DNA from 2 places in the Pseudalkalibacillus sp. R45 genome. Region 1 is predicted to be linked to the other one. Evidence: riboswitches for the same ligand, from Rfam matches in the RefSeq annotation. Region 1 holds a riboswitch; the other holds the start of a gene.
The links. A riboswitch is a leader RNA that binds a small molecule or an ion and turns the genes downstream of it on or off. The one in region 1 is predicted to bind lysine.
Positions count from the first base shown of each region.

Region 2: another riboswitch for lysine. It lies ahead of ACTWQL_RS01740 (Na+/H+ antiporter NhaC family protein); the one in region 1 lies ahead of lysA (diaminopimelate decarboxylase).

Region 1 covers NZ_JBQQCL010000016.1:14,462-23,289, reverse strand. The annotation lists gene ACTWQL_RS19825 (peptidylprolyl isomerase) at 1-424, opposite strand, end outside; gene lysA (diaminopimelate decarboxylase) at 600-1,925, opposite strand; lysine riboswitch at 2,036-2,207, opposite strand; gene ACTWQL_RS19815 (spore germination protein) at 2,278-3,753, opposite strand; gene ACTWQL_RS19810 (stage V sporulation protein AE) at 3,719-4,309, opposite strand; gene spoVAE (stage V sporulation protein AE) at 4,316-4,669, opposite strand; gene spoVAD (stage V sporulation protein AD) at 4,662-5,687, opposite strand; gene spoVAC (stage V sporulation protein AC) at 5,710-6,174, opposite strand; gene ACTWQL_RS19790 (stage V sporulation protein AB) at 6,207-6,629, opposite strand; gene ACTWQL_RS19785 (stage V sporulation protein AA) at 6,619-7,242, opposite strand; gene sigF (RNA polymerase sporulation sigma factor SigF) at 7,966-8,724, opposite strand; gene spoIIAB (anti-sigma F factor) at 8,737-8,828, opposite strand, start outside.
Region 2 covers NZ_JBQQCL010000001.1:329,072-337,899, forward strand. The annotation lists gene ACTWQL_RS01725 (M23 family metallopeptidase) at 1-350, shown strand, start outside; gene ACTWQL_RS01730 (methionine/alanine import family NSS transporter small subunit) at 491-595, opposite strand; gene ACTWQL_RS01735 (sodium-dependent transporter) at 596-2,119, opposite strand; gene ACTWQL_RS01740 (Na+/H+ antiporter NhaC family protein) at 2,955-4,535, opposite strand; lysine riboswitch at 4,643-4,828, opposite strand; gene yunB (sporulation protein YunB) at 4,918-5,763, opposite strand; gene ACTWQL_RS01750 (YunC family protein) at 5,835-6,143, opposite strand; gene ACTWQL_RS01755 (bifunctional metallophosphatase/5'-nucleotidase) at 6,211-7,608, opposite strand; gene ACTWQL_RS01760 (DUF72 domain-containing protein) at 7,651-8,496, opposite strand; gene ACTWQL_RS01765 (hypothetical protein) at 8,678-8,828, shown strand, end outside.

The sequences.
Region 1 (8,828 bases):
AAACTTTAACTTCTTTCATTACATCACCATTTTGTGTGCGTAACACTGAATCCAGCCCTTCTGTCACCTGACCGAAAACAGTATGTACACCGTCTAAATGCGGCTGGTTTTCGTGAACGATGAAGAATTGGCTTCCTCCTGTGTTTTTCCCTGCATGTGCCATCGATAAAGCACCAGGCTTATGTTTATGTGGGTTTCCTTCCGTCTCACAATCGATCGTGTATCCTGGACCGCCAGTGCCTGTTCCGTGCGGGCAGCCTCCTTGAGAGACGAAACCAGGAATGACACGGTGGAAAGTCAATCCATTATAGTATCCTTCATTCGCAAGTTTTTCGAAATTCGCTACTGTATTAGGTGCTTCCTCAGGAAAAAAATCAATCAAGACTTTTTCGCCATTTTCAAATTCAATACTTCCTTTTTTCATTTAAATTCCTCCTCTGCAACAAGTAGTTCCATTGTATGTTTTTTATTTAGAGAAGTAAAGATAAAGAGCGGTATCCTAAAAGTGCCTGAGTCTCTCCGAATTCAACACCATTTTGAGGAAAATCACATAAAATGGTGTGTTGGAGGTGTCTGACACTTTTCTTTTAGGACAGTCCTTATGTGCTTGATACGAGTGTTTTTTTAAGTGGTCTGTCGTGTTGGATCAGATCCTGATAAGACTCTCTTTCAACGACCAGCTGCGCTTCTTCATTTTCCACGAATACGACTGCAGGTCTTGGTAATCGATTGTAGTTGTTCGCCATTGCATAACCATATGCTCCTGTACAGAACATCGCTAAAATATCTCCCTGAGAGGTTTTCGGAAGTTCGATGTTATGGATCAACATGTCTCCCGACTCACAGCATTTACCTGCAATCGAGACTGTCTGCATGTTCTTTTGCTCCAGGCGGTTTGCAACGACCGCTTCGTATTTTGCTTGATAAAGTGCTGGTCGGAGGTTATCCGTCATTCCTCCATCAACAGCGACATAATTTCGGATACCAGGAATTCTTTTTTCCGAGCCGATTGTATATAAAGTCGTGCCTGCCTCACCAACCAACGAACGTCCAGGCTCGATCCAAATTTCCGGCATATGGAGATCATGTTCCTGAACTTGTTTCTTAACTTCATCCACTAAAATGTTAAGTACATTTTCAATCGAAATCGAGGTTTCATCTGATGTATGGGCGATCCCGAATCCTCCACCTAGATTGACGACTTCCGCTACAAAATTATTCGATCTTTTCCATTCTGAAAGCTGATCGAACACTTTTTGAACAGCCATCACGAAACCATCCGCTTCGAAAATCTGTGATCCGATATGACAATGTACACCGAGGACTTCGAAATGATCTGAATCAAGGCATTCAAGCAATGCTTGATCTGCTTGTTTACTTACAATATCAAAACCGAACTTAGAGTCTTCCTGCCCAGTCAGAATATAATCATGCGTGTGTGCTTCAATTCCAGGTGTTATCCTCAAAAGGACAGGAATCACCTTGTTCATCTCTTCCCCTACCTGTTTCAACAAATCCAATTCATAAAAGTTATCGACAACAATACAGCCTACTCCCTCTTTTACAGCCATCTGAAGTTCTTCAAGAGTCTTGTTGTTCCCGTGAAAATGAATCTTTTCAGTCGGAAAGCCTGCTTGAAGTGCAGTGTAGAGTTCCCCGGCTGATACGACATCAAGGTATAGACCTTCCTCATCCATCACCTGGACAATTGCAACACTCGAGAAGGCTTTACTTGCATAAGCAACCTTGGCATCAACTTTCCTTTTTTTAAAAACAGATTGAAAAGCCCGTGCTTGTTCTCTGATTTTCGCAACATCATATACATAAAGGGGTGTTCCGAATTCTTTCGCCAAATCAATCGTATCTACCCCGCCGATTTCCAAATGTCCGAGTCCATTCATTTTCCCAGTTCCTAAAAATGCCATTGATCGTATTCTCCTCTCTCTATTTGGAGAGAGCGTATTAACTGATAAAAATACTAAAAACCAGCCTATGCAGTGGTACATAAAAACTGGTTTTCACCCGTACCCTCATCAGTCGGAATAGCTCTCCACTACTTTAGTAGTGACAGTCCGTTACTTGTTCAGCAACGGCCCAGCAACCTTAATTGGGATTAAGCTTGCTTCGGCAAATCGACCTTTTATTGTCCGTCATCGCCCCCCTGGCTATGAACAACTACTCATTCTCTCTGCGCCTCTACCCCATTACGTTGAATGAGGCAATTATTAAATTAAAAACTACTTTAGCATAACTGATCGTTTGAATCAACACCTGATTTCAAGCATCTGATTGTTTTTTATTCTGCTGTGGACGCACAATACTTGGCCGGACCTTCGATAATGGGACAGACACTCTGATCAAAACCTGCATCAGAGCTTGCGGATTGAAAGGAATGAAAGGCCATAAATATGGTGTGTTCAAATTTTTGATACTGCTCATATACAGCAATACCAAAGTACAACCGATCATGAATCCAGGGACATCAAAAAGGAAGACGAGTGTGATCAAAATCAGCCTCACAATCTTATTGGCGACACTTAATTCATAACTCGGTGTTGAGAACGAACCGATCGCAGCCAGTGCGACATACAGGATAACTTCCGAGACGAATAGTCCGACATCGATTGCAATTTGCCCGATCAATACAGCAGCAATCAATCCCATTGCCGTCGAAAGTGCGGATGGGGTATGAATTGCGGCCATCCTTAAGACATCAATACCCAGTTCTGCAAAAATGATTTGAAGGTAGATCGGGACATTCGAGTCTTTGGTGGGTCCTATGAAATCAAGGTTTGCTGGAAGTAGATTTTCATTTAGGACGAACAATAACCAAACCGGCAATAAGAAAAGCGAAGCCAGCATGCCTCCAAAACGTATCCATCTTAGAAACGCACCAATCATTGGTGTTTGGCGATATTCTTCTGCGTGTTGGACGTGATGGAAGAATGTCGTAGGGGTAATGATCACACTAGGAGACGTATCTACGAATATAAGAACATGCCCTTCCAACAGGTGAGTTGCAGCTACATCCGGCCGCTCTGTATATCGAACCAGCGGATAGGGATTCCAGCCTTGCTTTACCAAAAATTCTTCCACTGTCTTATCAGCCATGGGGATACCGTCGATTCGAATGCCTTTTAATTCTTTGCGGATCGTCTCGATCAATCCAGGATCAGCCACATCTTCTAAATAAGAAATACAAACATCTGTTTTTGAACGATCTCCCACTTGCATGATTTCATTCCGTAGGCGTTCATCCCTTAAACGGCGTCTAGTCAATGCTGTATTTTCTATAATATTTTCTGTATATCCGTCACGGGCACCCCTGACGACTTTTTCTACATCAGGTTCTTCAGGTGATCTGCCAGGATAACTCCTTACATCGACGATAAATCCTTCATTGTGGCCATCGATTAATACAGCTACTAATCCTGATAGGACACGGTCAATAACCTCATCAAGGTTTTTAGCAGTAGAAACCTGTTGATGCGCAAGATGATTTTTGATAACATCTTTCGCTTTAGAACTTGTACGGTATTCATGATCGGCATCCAATAATTCTTTTAAAAGCATAATGATGAATTCACTGTCACACAAACCTGTGCAGTAATATATTTGGACTTCTTTATTCAAGATGTTCATTTTGCGAACACCGACGTCAAAGCTTTGTCCAATCCCCATCCTATTTTTCAGAAACTCTTCGTTCTCTGCAATTTTCTTATGAATCGGTGTTTCTTCTTTTTTGGGATGCATTCTGTGCACTCCTTTCTAAGATGAGCTGGACCGCTTGCCTGGTTATCGGGGCTCCTCTTTCAGCGGTATCGACGCCATACATTTTACCGATATCTCCAATACCAACGATGAACGGGAGATCCAGTTCATCAAGTACATAAACTGTGTCACCATCCAAACGGCCAAATTCCATATCTGGCAAACCGCTCTTATCTACACCGTAAGCCGACAACTCGCCAAAACGATCGATGCTTACATCCACGTGTGTCCATTCAGCCAGATGGGTCTTGGAGGCTACCGCTATTGCTCCGAGCACTTCGATGTCAGGATGATTCGCTACTTCACGCATCGCCGTTTCTCCAGGACCTTCCCCACGATATCCACAATCATCAAACATGACCAGCACAGGATCATATGGAGTTGAAAGGATCATTGTGACGAGCTCCTCTCCTGTTATTCTGGTCGGATTTCCCCAGGACTGGGAAATACAACGCCCTCCAATATCTTTGGCAACTTGCTCCACCGCTTTTAAAGCGTATAAATCTCCATCGGTAATCATGATGACTCGTTTTTTCATGTCCAATCATCCTTTTGGTTTAAAAAGAACAGCCACGATGAAACCGAACAGTATAGCTGATGAAATTCCAGCAGAAGTCAACTGGAAAATACCCATTGCAATCCCGATAAACCCATGTTCATCCGCTTCTGCCATCGCTCCATGAAGGAGGGAATGTCCGAAGCTGGTAATAGGAACTGTCGCTCCTGCACCTGCAAACTGGATCAATTTGTCGTAAAGTCCGAATCCATCAAGGGTAGCACCTGCTACAACAAAGCCGGAGGTGACATGAGCCGGTGTAAGTTTGAAAATATCCATCAACAGCTGACCCACTACACAAATGAGCCCACCTACTACGAATGCAATAAAATACTCAACCATTCATACCACCTCCATCAGCAGCTTCCAGAACGACGCCATGGGCAATTGTAGGGATCGTTTCTTTCTGCTGGACCATCGTCGGATTCATCAAGGCTCCTGTGGCTACAACAAAAATCCGCTTCAGCTTCCCTTCTTTCAATTCTTTGAGTAGGTGTCCATACGTTACAACTGCTGAACATGCACACCCGCTCCCTCCTGCAAATACGGGTTGATCAGGGCGATACACCAATAAGCCGCAATCCTGATGGTTGGAGGATAAATCATGATTTTTCTCTTGTAGCAATTGAAGTAAAATCGGTGAACCGACTGCTGATAGGTCACCGGTCACGATCAAATCATAATCACTTGGCTTACGGCCTGTATCCTCCAGATGTGCAGCAATCGTATCCGCAGCAGCAGGGGCCATGGCTGAACCCATATCGAAGGGATCTGTAATACCTAAATCCAAAACCCTGCCTATGGTAGCCATGGTAACTTTGATCGGTGATGGTTGTGTACTGACAATCGATGCACCTGCCCCCGTTACCGTATAGGTTGCGGTATCTGGTTTTTGCCCGCCATATTCAGTCGGATATCGGAATTGTCTTTCCGCAGTGGCATTGTGACTGCTAACCGCTGTCAGCACTGTATTGGCAAAATCTCCATCGATCAATGCAGAGGCTAACGCAAGAGTCTCCATCGATGTAGAGCAAGCTCCGAACATTCCTAAGAAAGGGATCTGGTTTTTACGTGCTGTATAGTTGGCAATGACAGTTTGGTTGATAAGATCTCCTGACAGAAACAAATCCATATCTTGTGGTGTTTTACCGGATTTTTGCAAGCAGATATCAATCGCTTGTTCCATCAAATGACGTTCTGCTAGTTCCCAATTTGCTTGGCCACAATGGAGTTCATCAAACGTGATATCATAAGTTTCACTCAACGGACCTGCAGCCTCATCTGGACCAACAGCAGTACCAGTTGCATTGATATATAGCGATTTCGAATATGTCCAAGTTTGTTTACCTGTAAGTTTCATTTGTTGTTTATCCTCCTAGGGCTTAAAATACCATCTGGAATAAATAACGGATCATCCCGATCACATATGCCGCAACAGCACCGAAAACAATTACAGCTCCTGCCAACTTGAAAAGGTTCGTTGCCACACCAAGCACGATTCCCTCACTTTTATGTTCCAGAGCTGCGCTTGTTACTGCGTTTGCGAATCCTGTGACTGGAACAATGGACCCCGCCCCAGCAAATTGGCCGATCTTATCATAGATCCCGAATCCAGTTAGCAATGCTGCAGCAAGTATCAGGGTTGCAACTGTCGGATTCCCTGCAGTCTTCTCCGTAAAATTGAAGAAGGTGATATAAAAGTTCGTAATCCCCTGTCCAATCGCACATATTAGCCCCCCGATCAGAAAGGCTTTTATACAATTCCATATATACGGAGGTTGTGGTTGTAAAGGTTTGATTTTTTCTTTATAAGCTTGTTGCTCTGGTGAAAGTTTGTTTTTACCCATGTCTTACAGCTCCTTTTATACCTTTTAAAAAATCACAGATGTACGAAGAAGATCCAATGGAACAGTGAACCTACTACTTTTCCGAACAAAATTGCCATCAGGAGTATGAGAACTTGTTCTTTGAACCCGACACGTTTCATCAAGATTGGAAGTACATTCAACACTTCTGTCAATGCAGCAGCCAGCATTCCGATAAAAGTTCCGCTTGCAATACCGATCGGAATCAGAAACCAATGGCTAGAAGAGATGGTGAGATCTCTCAATCCATACCAACTTGATAATAAGACGCCTGCAATGATGCCGATTTCATAGCCTCTTAATTTTGAATATGTTTTTGTGATTTGCATCAACCGTGGAATGATACCGAAAACCGTCAAAATTGCAACGAAACCTGCTCCTACTGCGAGGCCTCCTCCTAAACCTATCAACATGACGATAATAATTTTAATTGTCATGAGCTTTCTTCTCGTTTTCTTTGTTCTCATTCATGATGACGTACTGATCCAAATCCTGTTGGTAGTTGAACATTTCCACTTCAAGTGGACTTGGTTCTTCATTGAAACGTTTCTTGAAAATATGGTTGAAAAAGAGCACCATCCCTAATCCAAGCCCAAAAGAATACGGAACCTGTAAAAGAAGCGGATATTCGTTCTTCCGTCCTGTGACCAGGTAGTAAATCTTCTGGTGAACCTGCTGCATGCTGACATCCTCATGGAAATTCATAATCGCAAGTGCAGCGCCAATGAATAACAAGAGCCAAACGACCACAAAATAAACCCCAGTAATTTTCGATTGCTTATACTGGACTTCTATAATCGTTTGAGGTGTACCGACAGTTTGAATATCCAAACTCGGAAATCGCTCTTTAATGGCCTTTAGAACTTTCATAAGATCGATGATAACGATGGTTTTATCTTCCACCGTGATTTTATGAACTGTCATATGACCAATTTCTTGAATGACATTTTCAGGGCCGACGAGTTGAGCAAGATCTTTAATTCGTATTGTCTGTCCAGGAGAAGCAAGAAGCCTATGCCGCATACGTAAATAAACCGCTTCAACTTCCAAAGAAAGTCCCCCTTTTATGCCAATTCGTTTATATGTAGTATGTTTCTTCCAAACCACTCTCATTCTGGATGCCCAACCTATCCAGTAATTACCTTTTGGATAGGAGCAGTTAAATAAATTCAGGAATAAGGTAAGGATGTAATGAAGAAAAATGACGGTATATTTGAAGGAAATTGTGGTAATGTGGAGAAAAAAGCGGTAGATAAAAGAGGAATTTACAGTTTTTGTTGCGGACTATAGTCAACAATCTATGATAATCTACACGATTTTTTATTTTTCTATATTGTTGATGTTTGCGAAATTCACTCCATTTCCACAGGCAAACCAAAAGCGGAAGTAACCGGGTTAGGCACGAAGGTCACTGTAAACTGGCGAGGAGGATCGAACCAAATGATTCTGGGTGGACGCATACAAAAATGTTAATCAAAGTGTCGACCTCGCAAGTTGCACTATCCTGTTAACGGATACAGGAGACCTTATTTACCCAAAATAATGGAATTTTACAAACTTAGCGGACACCAGGGACCTTATTTCGAAAATATCATAGGAAATCAGCTGCTTTGTTCACAAATAACGGCTGTGGTGTCCGTTAAAGTTTCAGAAACAGCGGTTTTGTCACAAATAACGGCTCTGATGTCCGTTAACATGGCGGCTTGGCGGCTTTCCCCAGATATGGCGTTAATTTCGTTTGTTACACACAAAACAAAAACCCGGATAGACGACTTATTCGTCCATCTGGGTTTTCATCTCACGGAGTATTTTCTTTTCTAGCCTGGAAACTTGAACTTGTGATATTCCAAGCCTTGTAGCTACCTCAGACTGCGTCTGATCCTTATAATATCTGAGATAGACGATCAATCTCTCACGTTCATTCAGCGTCTGGATTGCTTCTTTCAAAGCAATCTGATCAAACCACTTCGTATCACCCTGATCTGAAATTTGATCAAGCAATGTAATCGGATCTCCATCATTCTCATAAACGGTTTCATGAATCGATGATGGGGCACGGACAGCTTCCTGTGCCATCACGACATCTTCAGGACTGATCTCAAGTTTCGTCGCAATTTCATTCACGGTAGGATTGCGGCTAAACTCTTTCGATAGTTCATCCCGTACTTTCCTGACTTTATTACCGAGTTCTTTTAAGGATCGGCTTACTTTGACTGTTCCATCATCCCTTATGAACCGCTGGATCTCTCCGATGATCATCGGGACTGCATAAGTCGAAAATTTTACGTCATAACTAAGATCGAATTTATCTACAGATTTAAGCAGACCGATACTTCCAATTTGGAAAAGGTCATCCGGTTCGTACCCTCTGTTCAAAAAGCGTTGTACAACAGACCAGACCAACCGCATGTTCTTCTCTACGATGGTATCTCTCGCTGTCTGATCGCCTTCCTGACTTCGTTGGATCAATTCTTTCATTTCCTTGTCATTGAGGTACGTGTTTTTTTTATCTTGTTTGACATCCAAATCCATAGGCTATGCTCCTTAATTACAAAGCGCTTTATGATTTGTCAGATACTTCTTCAAACGGATCGTGGTGCCGAAAGATTTTTCTGTGTCAATTTCGATTTGGTCCA
Region 2 (8,828 bases), on a different contig from region 1:
TTGCGGACTACGGTGTACCTGTAAGAGCAACGACTTATGGCATAGTGGAAATCGCAGGGTGGAATCGTTTTGGAGGGTGGCGTGTCGGGATTCGTGACTTGAACAACGTCTACCATTATTACGCGCATCTGAAAGGGTTCGAAAAGGGTATTGGGAAAGGCTCTGTGGTCAAGCCAGGCCAAACGATTGGTTACGTTGGGAGCTCTGGATATGGACCACCAGGGACAGCTGGTAAATTTCCTCCGCATCTTCATTATGGTATGTATCGTGACAATGGTTATAACGAATGGTCATTCGACCCGTATCCCTACCTCAAAGCGTGGGAACGGCAAGACCGTAATAAAAAATAAACCACTAAAGAAAACTTGGCAAAGACAAGCCTTGGCGAAGGCTGAGCCATAGTTGCACTTATACTGAAGAAAGTGATTATACTTTCTTTAAGTGAAAAAAAAGATGAGCTGAATCATTTCCAGCCCATCTTTTTTTCGTTTTATTTTTGCTTAGACGTTCTCACCGCATTTGCAATGCTTGCAGCTAAACCTCCCCAAAGGACAACCATTCCGATGACCATCATTGTAATTGCTCCACCAGACATTTAGTTAACCTCCTTTTCTGACTCAAGAGAAGTATTACTATTCCACTTCTTCAAGGAGAAGAGAATTCCAACGACTACAGCTCCGATTGCAACAGCCCATCCGGAATAGAAGATGAAGAAGTTTGAATACCCTTCGTAGTTCCCGGTCTCCGTTGGAAATTCCCTCATCAAGTTTTGTTTGAATAGTTGGAACATCATGTAACCAAGGATGACCGGCGTAATGATACCTAGACATATTTTCCACCATCCACCAAGGCGTATATCTGAAATTCCATTCGAATGTCCTTGGAAATCTGTAAGTTTCTTCAAGAACCATGCAACTGCGATTACTTCAACTAAACCAACAAGAGCAATACCGAATTGGTTGATGAAGTAGTCTGCAGCATCCAGGAAGAACAAGCCGCCTTGTGTAGCAAATAGGATTGAGACTAGTGCTGCAACACCTCCACCGACAAATACAGCCTTTGTACGTGAAGTTCCAAACTTCTCTGAGATACCAGCCACATAAGTTTCCACAATTGAAATCAATGAAGATAGACCCGCAAGGACTAATGACGCAAAGAATAAGAACCCGAATAATTCATTAAGCGCTGGGAATTGGTTAATGATTTGCGGGAAGACCACGAATGCAAGACCCACTCCTCCAGCGACAACTTCATCCACTGGCACGTTAGCTGATACTGCCATGAATCCAAGAGCACTAAAGACTCCAATACCTGCTAAAAGCTCAAATCCTGAGTTACTGAATCCTGTGATGAATGCATTATTCGTAATATCGGACTTTTTCGGCAAGTAACTCGAGTAAGTAATCATGATTGCAAATGCAATTGATAAACTGAAGAATATCTGCCCATAAGCCGCAACCCAGACCTTCCCATCCCAAATCGCATCAAAGTTCGGTTTAAAGAAAGCTTCTAAACCGGTCGCAGCACCAGGTAATGTGACTGCCCGAATAACGATGATCAAGAATAAGATGACAAGTGCTGGTATGAAAATCTTATTTGCTACTTCAATACCTTTTTTAACACCTTTAAAAAGTACACTCAGTGTAATAACCCAAACGATTAATAATGGAATGAATACCCCTGGTACCAAGCTTCCTACTTCACCCGGTGCACTTAGATTCAAGTACTCCGAAAACAAGAAACCTTCTGTGTCCTCGCCCCATTTAAGGTTCAAGGCAAAAATCGAATATGAAATAGCCCATGCAATGATGACTGCATAATAAGTAGAAATGACAAACGAAATAAAGACTTGCCACCAACCAATCCACTCAGACTTTTTATTCATACGGTGGTAGGTAAGCGGTGCAGATCCCCGGTACTTGTGACCCATGGTAAATTCCATTACTAATAACGGAATCCCGGCAGTTAGTAATGCGATCAAATACGGAATAAAGAAAGCTCCTCCACCGTTGTCATAAGCTACCGCAGGGAATCGCCATATGTTTCCGAGGCCGATTGCGGATCCGACAGCTGCTAAAATAAATCCTGCTCTAGTGCCCCACTGTGCTCTGTTCTCCATTATTACTCCCCCATTCTCTAATGTTTTGTTACTAAAGTCGACAGTTGAAAACTTTAGTTTTTTCTGACTATTTCGATTATAGTATAGCTGTTTTAATAGAGACATGTCAAAGAATTTTCAAAAAAATTAGTGATAAATGTCTATATAGAAGATTTGCAGTTTTGGTATAAATATACTACATATTATTACATTTTTTTCATAAAATATTCTTTTCCTGAGGTGGGGGTTCTCGGTTATCCGCTGTTTTCTCAGAGTTGGAGTTATGACTGATTGGATTTCTACCCGTAAGATTATCGTGGAGAAGGACTGGAGTCAATGGTACTATCGCTTGTTTTAGATCGCTAATCGATCATTTCGGACAGGCGCACGCTCTTTTCGTCTGTTCCTGTCCCATATTGACCTGTTTTGGGACAGGGGGTCGCTTATTCCTCTGCCTCCTGTCCCGTATTGACCTGTTTCGGGACAGACTTTCGTTTTTTCCTCTAGCTCCTGTCCCGTATTGTACTGTTACGGGACAGCTCTTCGCTTTTTCCTCTGCCTCCTGTCCCGTATTGACCTGTTTCGGGACAGACTTTCGTTTTTTCCTCTAGCTCCTGTCCCGTATTGTACTGTTACGGGACAGCTCTTCGCTTTTTCCTTTGGCCCCTGTCCCGTATAACATCGTTACGGAACAGCTCTATGCTCTTTCCTCTCGTTCCTGTCCCGTATTACAGCGTTACGGGACAGGTTTTTGCTTTTTCCACTGCCTCCTGTCCCAATTAGTCACCTTCGTCCACACTTTTTCTTCACAACAAAAAAGCTGACCCATTCGAGTCAGCTTTTTAAGATAAATCAATTAGTTTTGTTCTCGCGGTGATTCGATACTTGTGAAGTTCATCTTCTTCAATATGAAAGCCACAATGATCACGAGCACAAGTGATACCAGCAGTGACAACGTGACGCTTTGTGTAAAACCAATAATAAGGAATCCGACCGAACTGATGACAGCAGCCAATAGCGCATATGGCAATTGGGTCATCACATGATCGATATGGTTGCTTCCCGCTCCCGTTGATGAAAGGATCGTCGTATCGGATATTGGTGAACAATGGTCACCGAAAACGGATCCTGCAAGAACTGCCGCCAGTACAGGAAGGATATAACTAATGTCAGTCGCTGCTGCAATTTCTCCAGCTATCGGAAGCATGACACCAAACGTCCCCCACGAAGTACCTGTAGCAAAAGCCATGATTCCAGAGATCAAGAACAACAATACAGGCAGGAACGCAATATTAATGTTGTCATCTACAATCCCAGCTAAATATTTTCCTGTTCCGATTTCATCGATGATGGCAATGATTACCCAAGCAAAAATCAGAATGTAGATAGCTGGAAGCATGGATTGGATTCCCTTCCAAATACCTGTTCCGAAATGCTTTCCAGGCAATTTTTTCATCAAGAAAAGAACAATCGTGACAGCTAATCCGAACAATCCGCCGTAAACAAGTGATTTCGCAACATCGGTATTTTCAAACATGGAAAGTAAGGTGACATTTCCTTCAGTTGCTTGGGCACCGGTATAAAGCATTGCAGCGACTGTCCCAACAATCAACGCAACGATCGGCCAGATCAGATCCCCTACTTTTCCTTTATCGCTCTCAGGCAACCCAATCTGTTGACCAGGCACCGCTTTGTTATCCGGGTTTAATACTTGTCCTTCATTGATCGCCCTTTCTTCATGTGCCTTCATTGAGAACAAGTTGATATTCCATAACGCTGTTGCAAACACAAGCAACAGTGCTGAAAGTGCATAAATATTCATCGGAATCATTTTCACAAAGGCTTCCAGCGCGCCTATTCCAGCTACTTCATGAGTGGCAAGAATACCACCAATCAAACCGATGATATACGCGCCCCAGCTTGAAACAGGTGAAATGACACAGACAGGCGCAGCGGTCGAATCGATATAATACGCAAGCTTTGCTCTAGAAATACGATGGCGGTCCGTCAATGGACGACTTACATTCCCAACTGCTAGAGAATTGAAGTAATCGTCAATGAAAATGATGATACCCAGAACGATCGTCAAGATTTGAGCGCCAACACGGGTCTTCACCTTTTTAATCGCCCATTCACCAAAGGCACGGCTTCCCCCAGCAATCGCAATTAATGATGTCATGATGCCAAGAATTAATAAGAATAAAAGGATGAATACATTCCACGTGTTCACTTCCCATGCGCCTGCATCATTCTGCGTGATGAAAAGATCACGTACGATTTCGAAGATTTGGGTGAAACTCGCCAATATATCAAAGTTGTTGAGCATGAATGCTCCGACGAGGATGCCTGTCCCAAGTGACAACAACACCTTTCTCGTCAAGGCCACCATAAGTAATGCAAGTAACGGTGGAATCAAAGAATAAATTGTATTTTCCATTGAATAATGTTCTCCTCCTATTAATTAATCGATGGATGAAATAAAAAAAGGCAACGATAGATAGAAAATAACCTATCGTTACCTTGTAAGTAACAGTTATCCCCCATCGATCACGTAGTTCTCCACTATCCAATCTTCCCGGATAGTGACAGTGCTACACCTATTAGATGCAACCCCAACAGTAAACCTTTCGACAAAAGTGTACTGCTTCGGCAAATAACCCTTTCCAGTGATGGTCATCGATGTCTTTCTCGCATCATTGTACTGATGTTCTTTGCTCCACTACCTCATCTGATGATAAGGTCTATGATATTTTTTGCGCCATTAAATATTTTAAATGATTAGCTATAAAAATACAAGGGTTGTGAGGAGTCGTATAAAATCAATTGGTGTTCTCTTCTTTTTTCTTTTCTGCTTCATTACTGTTTTCTTGGTTATTATCATCATTGTTCTTGTTTTCGATATCGATCTGCGGATTGATTGGTATGACTGGCTGAGCACCTGAGCTGCCATCCCCTTTATGGTAGTAATACGGCACATCCTGAGGTATTAATTGAGAAACTAACATGACATTCGTTTTAATCACTCTTTCTTTTGTTTCAAACGGAACAACAATTTGGGTCCTTACGATGACTTCGATCCATCCCCGTAAATGAATCGTATTGATGCCTGCATTCTCTGTTGATTCATTCCAGCTTGATTCCACACTTCCGATGACTCGGAAACGCACCGGTATACTTGGTCCGAGGTTGGCAAGTAGAGCATTATCCGTCGCTCGACCTAGGGGGATTTCAGTGAAAATGCCGTTAGAAAATTCATCTTCTCTGTTGACTTCAATACCAGCAAAGTTTGCAAAATCCGGCTTTTTCCCTTGTTCAATCTGTTCGAGTAAAGATTGAACATTAGCTGTTGCAAGAGATTGAACCTCATTAACGACCTTTGGATCCGTACCTACCAATGCAACCTTGCCTTCATTATCTAAGGTGACATTAATGAGACCGTCCGTTTTACCAGCATCTACAATCCTGTTTTTAACAGCACTTTGGATTGCAAGTTGCGCCATATCTGCGGTCTCTGTCTCTGCAATCTGCATGAGTGTAGGCTCGATTCCTTTATCTACAAGCCACAATGCCTGTGCGGTTAGTAAAGTGAATATGATGAACGATATGATGAAGACATATTGAAATGGAAGAGGTCGTTTTCGGGGACGCCTCCGTATTCTCCACATAAAAATACCCCCTATCTATTGCTATATGTATGCAATGATTGGGGGTTGTATAGCTATTAATTTGGACAGAATCATAACTTAGCCATTTTAAGCAGCGCATCCCGTCCACTTGTACCTTTAGTGATACCAATTGCTTCGGCTTCTAACGTAACGGACTCTAACGGAGCTTCCAATAGCTGATCGAGGGTTCGTACACCTACAGCCCGCCCTGCGATTATTTTCCGCTCAGCCAATTTTTCATTCAGCAACGCCACATCTAGTGCACCACACATGATATATCCTTTGTCATTGCTGATCGACATGAAGTTGGTTTTCGGTAATGCCACTGTCACGCCTGTAAACAGATGCCCATCGATTTCGATAGGAGTGACCGTAATCATCTTTTCTCACGCTCCTTTTCTATACTATCAATATGTCATAGTAGTACAAAGCGTGTTGGCGTAGTGCCTATCTTTCAAAGGTTTTTAACTTCCAAGCAAGGACATCCCTCAGCATCTCCGGCAAGTAGAAGATTTTTTCCTCGGCATAATGGACAGATGGAAGCAAACGACCGAAGGTAAACATATCAATGGCACCAATGACGTATATTTTTTCTGGATCCAAAGGTTGCCCATTTATTGAGATGCTTTTTACGTGGTACTCGCCATCAGCCATGTCTTTACCCATGATTTCAACACCATCGAATATCATCCGTCCCATCACTTTCCCGCGGAATCCCAGGCCTTTGACTACGCGCTGTTCCAATTCCTTCGTCATCGCATGATGAATCATTTCTTTCAAGTATTCGCCTTTCAGCAAGATTTTACATGGATTGATTGGATGGGGACACACACGATGGAGATCTCCTTTCGTAACAGGTCCTGCTTTTAATGGTTCCAGCAACAATCCTGCATTGATCATGCTGATTTCCGAATCACACCATTCTCTGATTGCTTCAGCTAATAAACTAGTAAAAGCAGAAGGTCCGAACCACTCCAAATCGAGCGGGCGATCTAGTTCCGTCACGACCTCAGATAAACATTCATTGGCTTGTTCGCTCAATTGAGCAAGAAGCTGTTCACTATTCGTATCAGTCTCATACTCTTGCAGGTCTATGCATCGTGCTTTTACATGATCAATTTTTTGAATATCCTCGTTCCATTCGAGTTCCATGTGGCCGATGTATACACCGAATTTCCCTGCTTGCCCAATGGTCGTATCGTTAGCATGCAAACCATTTGGAAGGACATGATGCGTATGTGCGCCTAAAATGATATCAATGTCATCCATTTCAGTTGAAATCTGTTTATCCGCTTCTAATCCAAGATGTGAAAGCAGAATAAGGATATCGACCTGATTCCGGATTTCTTTTACGGATTCAATGAGTGCTTCATAAGGATCCTGAATCTCCCAGCCAAGCTGATTGTAATAGGCTTTAAACGGAGCAGTCACGCCGACCACACCGATTTTCAAGCCATTTTGCAGGGTATGGATTTGGTACGGTTTTGCCCATTTCGGCTGCTGTCCGTTTTTTTCTTTTAGATTCGCAACAAGTACCTGAAAGTTTGCTTCATCATATAGATGATCCAGTTGTTCCTTAGAAAACGTGATTCCTTCATTATTGCCGATCGTTGCATTTAGAAAATCTGCCTCATTCATCAATCTAACATTTCCCTGGCCAGCTGTTCCTTCTGTAATCGGATGAAAACGATCCGCATGGTCTCCAATATCGAACCGTAAAAACAGTTCATCTTTCTCTTCGTGTGCCCGTTGCTGATCCTTCAAGAACCCCATGATTCTCGGCCATTGTTCAAGATGGCTATGTAGATCATTCACATGATACAGATGGAGCTTTTGAATGCTCATTGTATCATCTCCTGTCTATTTCTAATCTCTGTTTTTGTCTAGTTAAAAGAGGTCAAGCTGTCGAGGTGCGAGTCCCTCGTAATCGATACCTAGCAGTTCGACCATTTGCCTTGCATTATCTGCTGCATCTCCACCAGAATTGTTATTGAACAAGGCAGTCACCTCATGCCCTGGCTTTTCAAGCTGTAAAAGCTTCTCTTTCCATTCTATGAGCTCTTCCTCATTGTAACGATAAAGATATCGTACATCCCGCCAGTTCGGATTCCCTTTCTTCTGCCAGCCATGAACATTCCGGCCATGGAAGCGGACCAACGTATGCTCTGGATGTGTTGGTTCAAGTATAGTCGGTATGGATCCTGCTCCAGATTGCGGTTCATCACAAATGCTGTGGATCCAACCCTTTTCTTTCATGAACGCCAACGTCCGGTCCTTGAAAGAAGGATGAAACCAGGATTGGTGCCGGAATTCAAGCGCCACCGGGATATCTTCCATCCGTTCTTTTGTCTGCCTCAGTAAATCGACGTTCTCCCGATTGCAGTCAAACCAGGGCGGATATTGGAAAAGGACCATTTTCAGTTTGTCCGCAGCTTGCAAGGGTTTGATCGACTCTTTATATAAACGGTACATCTCTTCTTCACTTGAAAAAGGGATGTCGCCTCTTGAGTGTCCGGTCATCCCCTGGTACGCTTTAACGACGAATGAAAAACGCTCTGGCGTTTCCTTCACCCATTTTTCGTAGTTCCTCACTGGCTGGACAGCGTAAAACGACGAATCGATCTCGACTGTCGGGAAGAAACTGCTGTAAGTCTGCAACTTTTCATTTGATCTAATATCTGCAGGATAGAGGGAGTCATGGTCACCCCACCCAGTCAGGCCAATCTCAATCATTTGAATGAATTCCTTTCCTATAACGATTGTTGATACTTTATATTTTGATTTGTCCTTGTGAAAAGTGCAAGTATTTGAATGTAAAAGTTATTCCTGTGGTTTTAATAGTACTCATTCCTTTATCCCAAAACTTATATTATAAAAAATTCTACATATAGTTACTTTAAAGGGAGGGATCTTCATGAATAAAAGTAATCAAAGATGTAAAAGATGCAATGGATGTTTTTGTGAATTGTTTTCAAAGTTGAGAAAAGGTACAATTGTCCAATTAGCTGTAGGACCAAACTTTATCGAACCTGGGGATGAAGAAGAATTTCAATTTATTAGCTTTG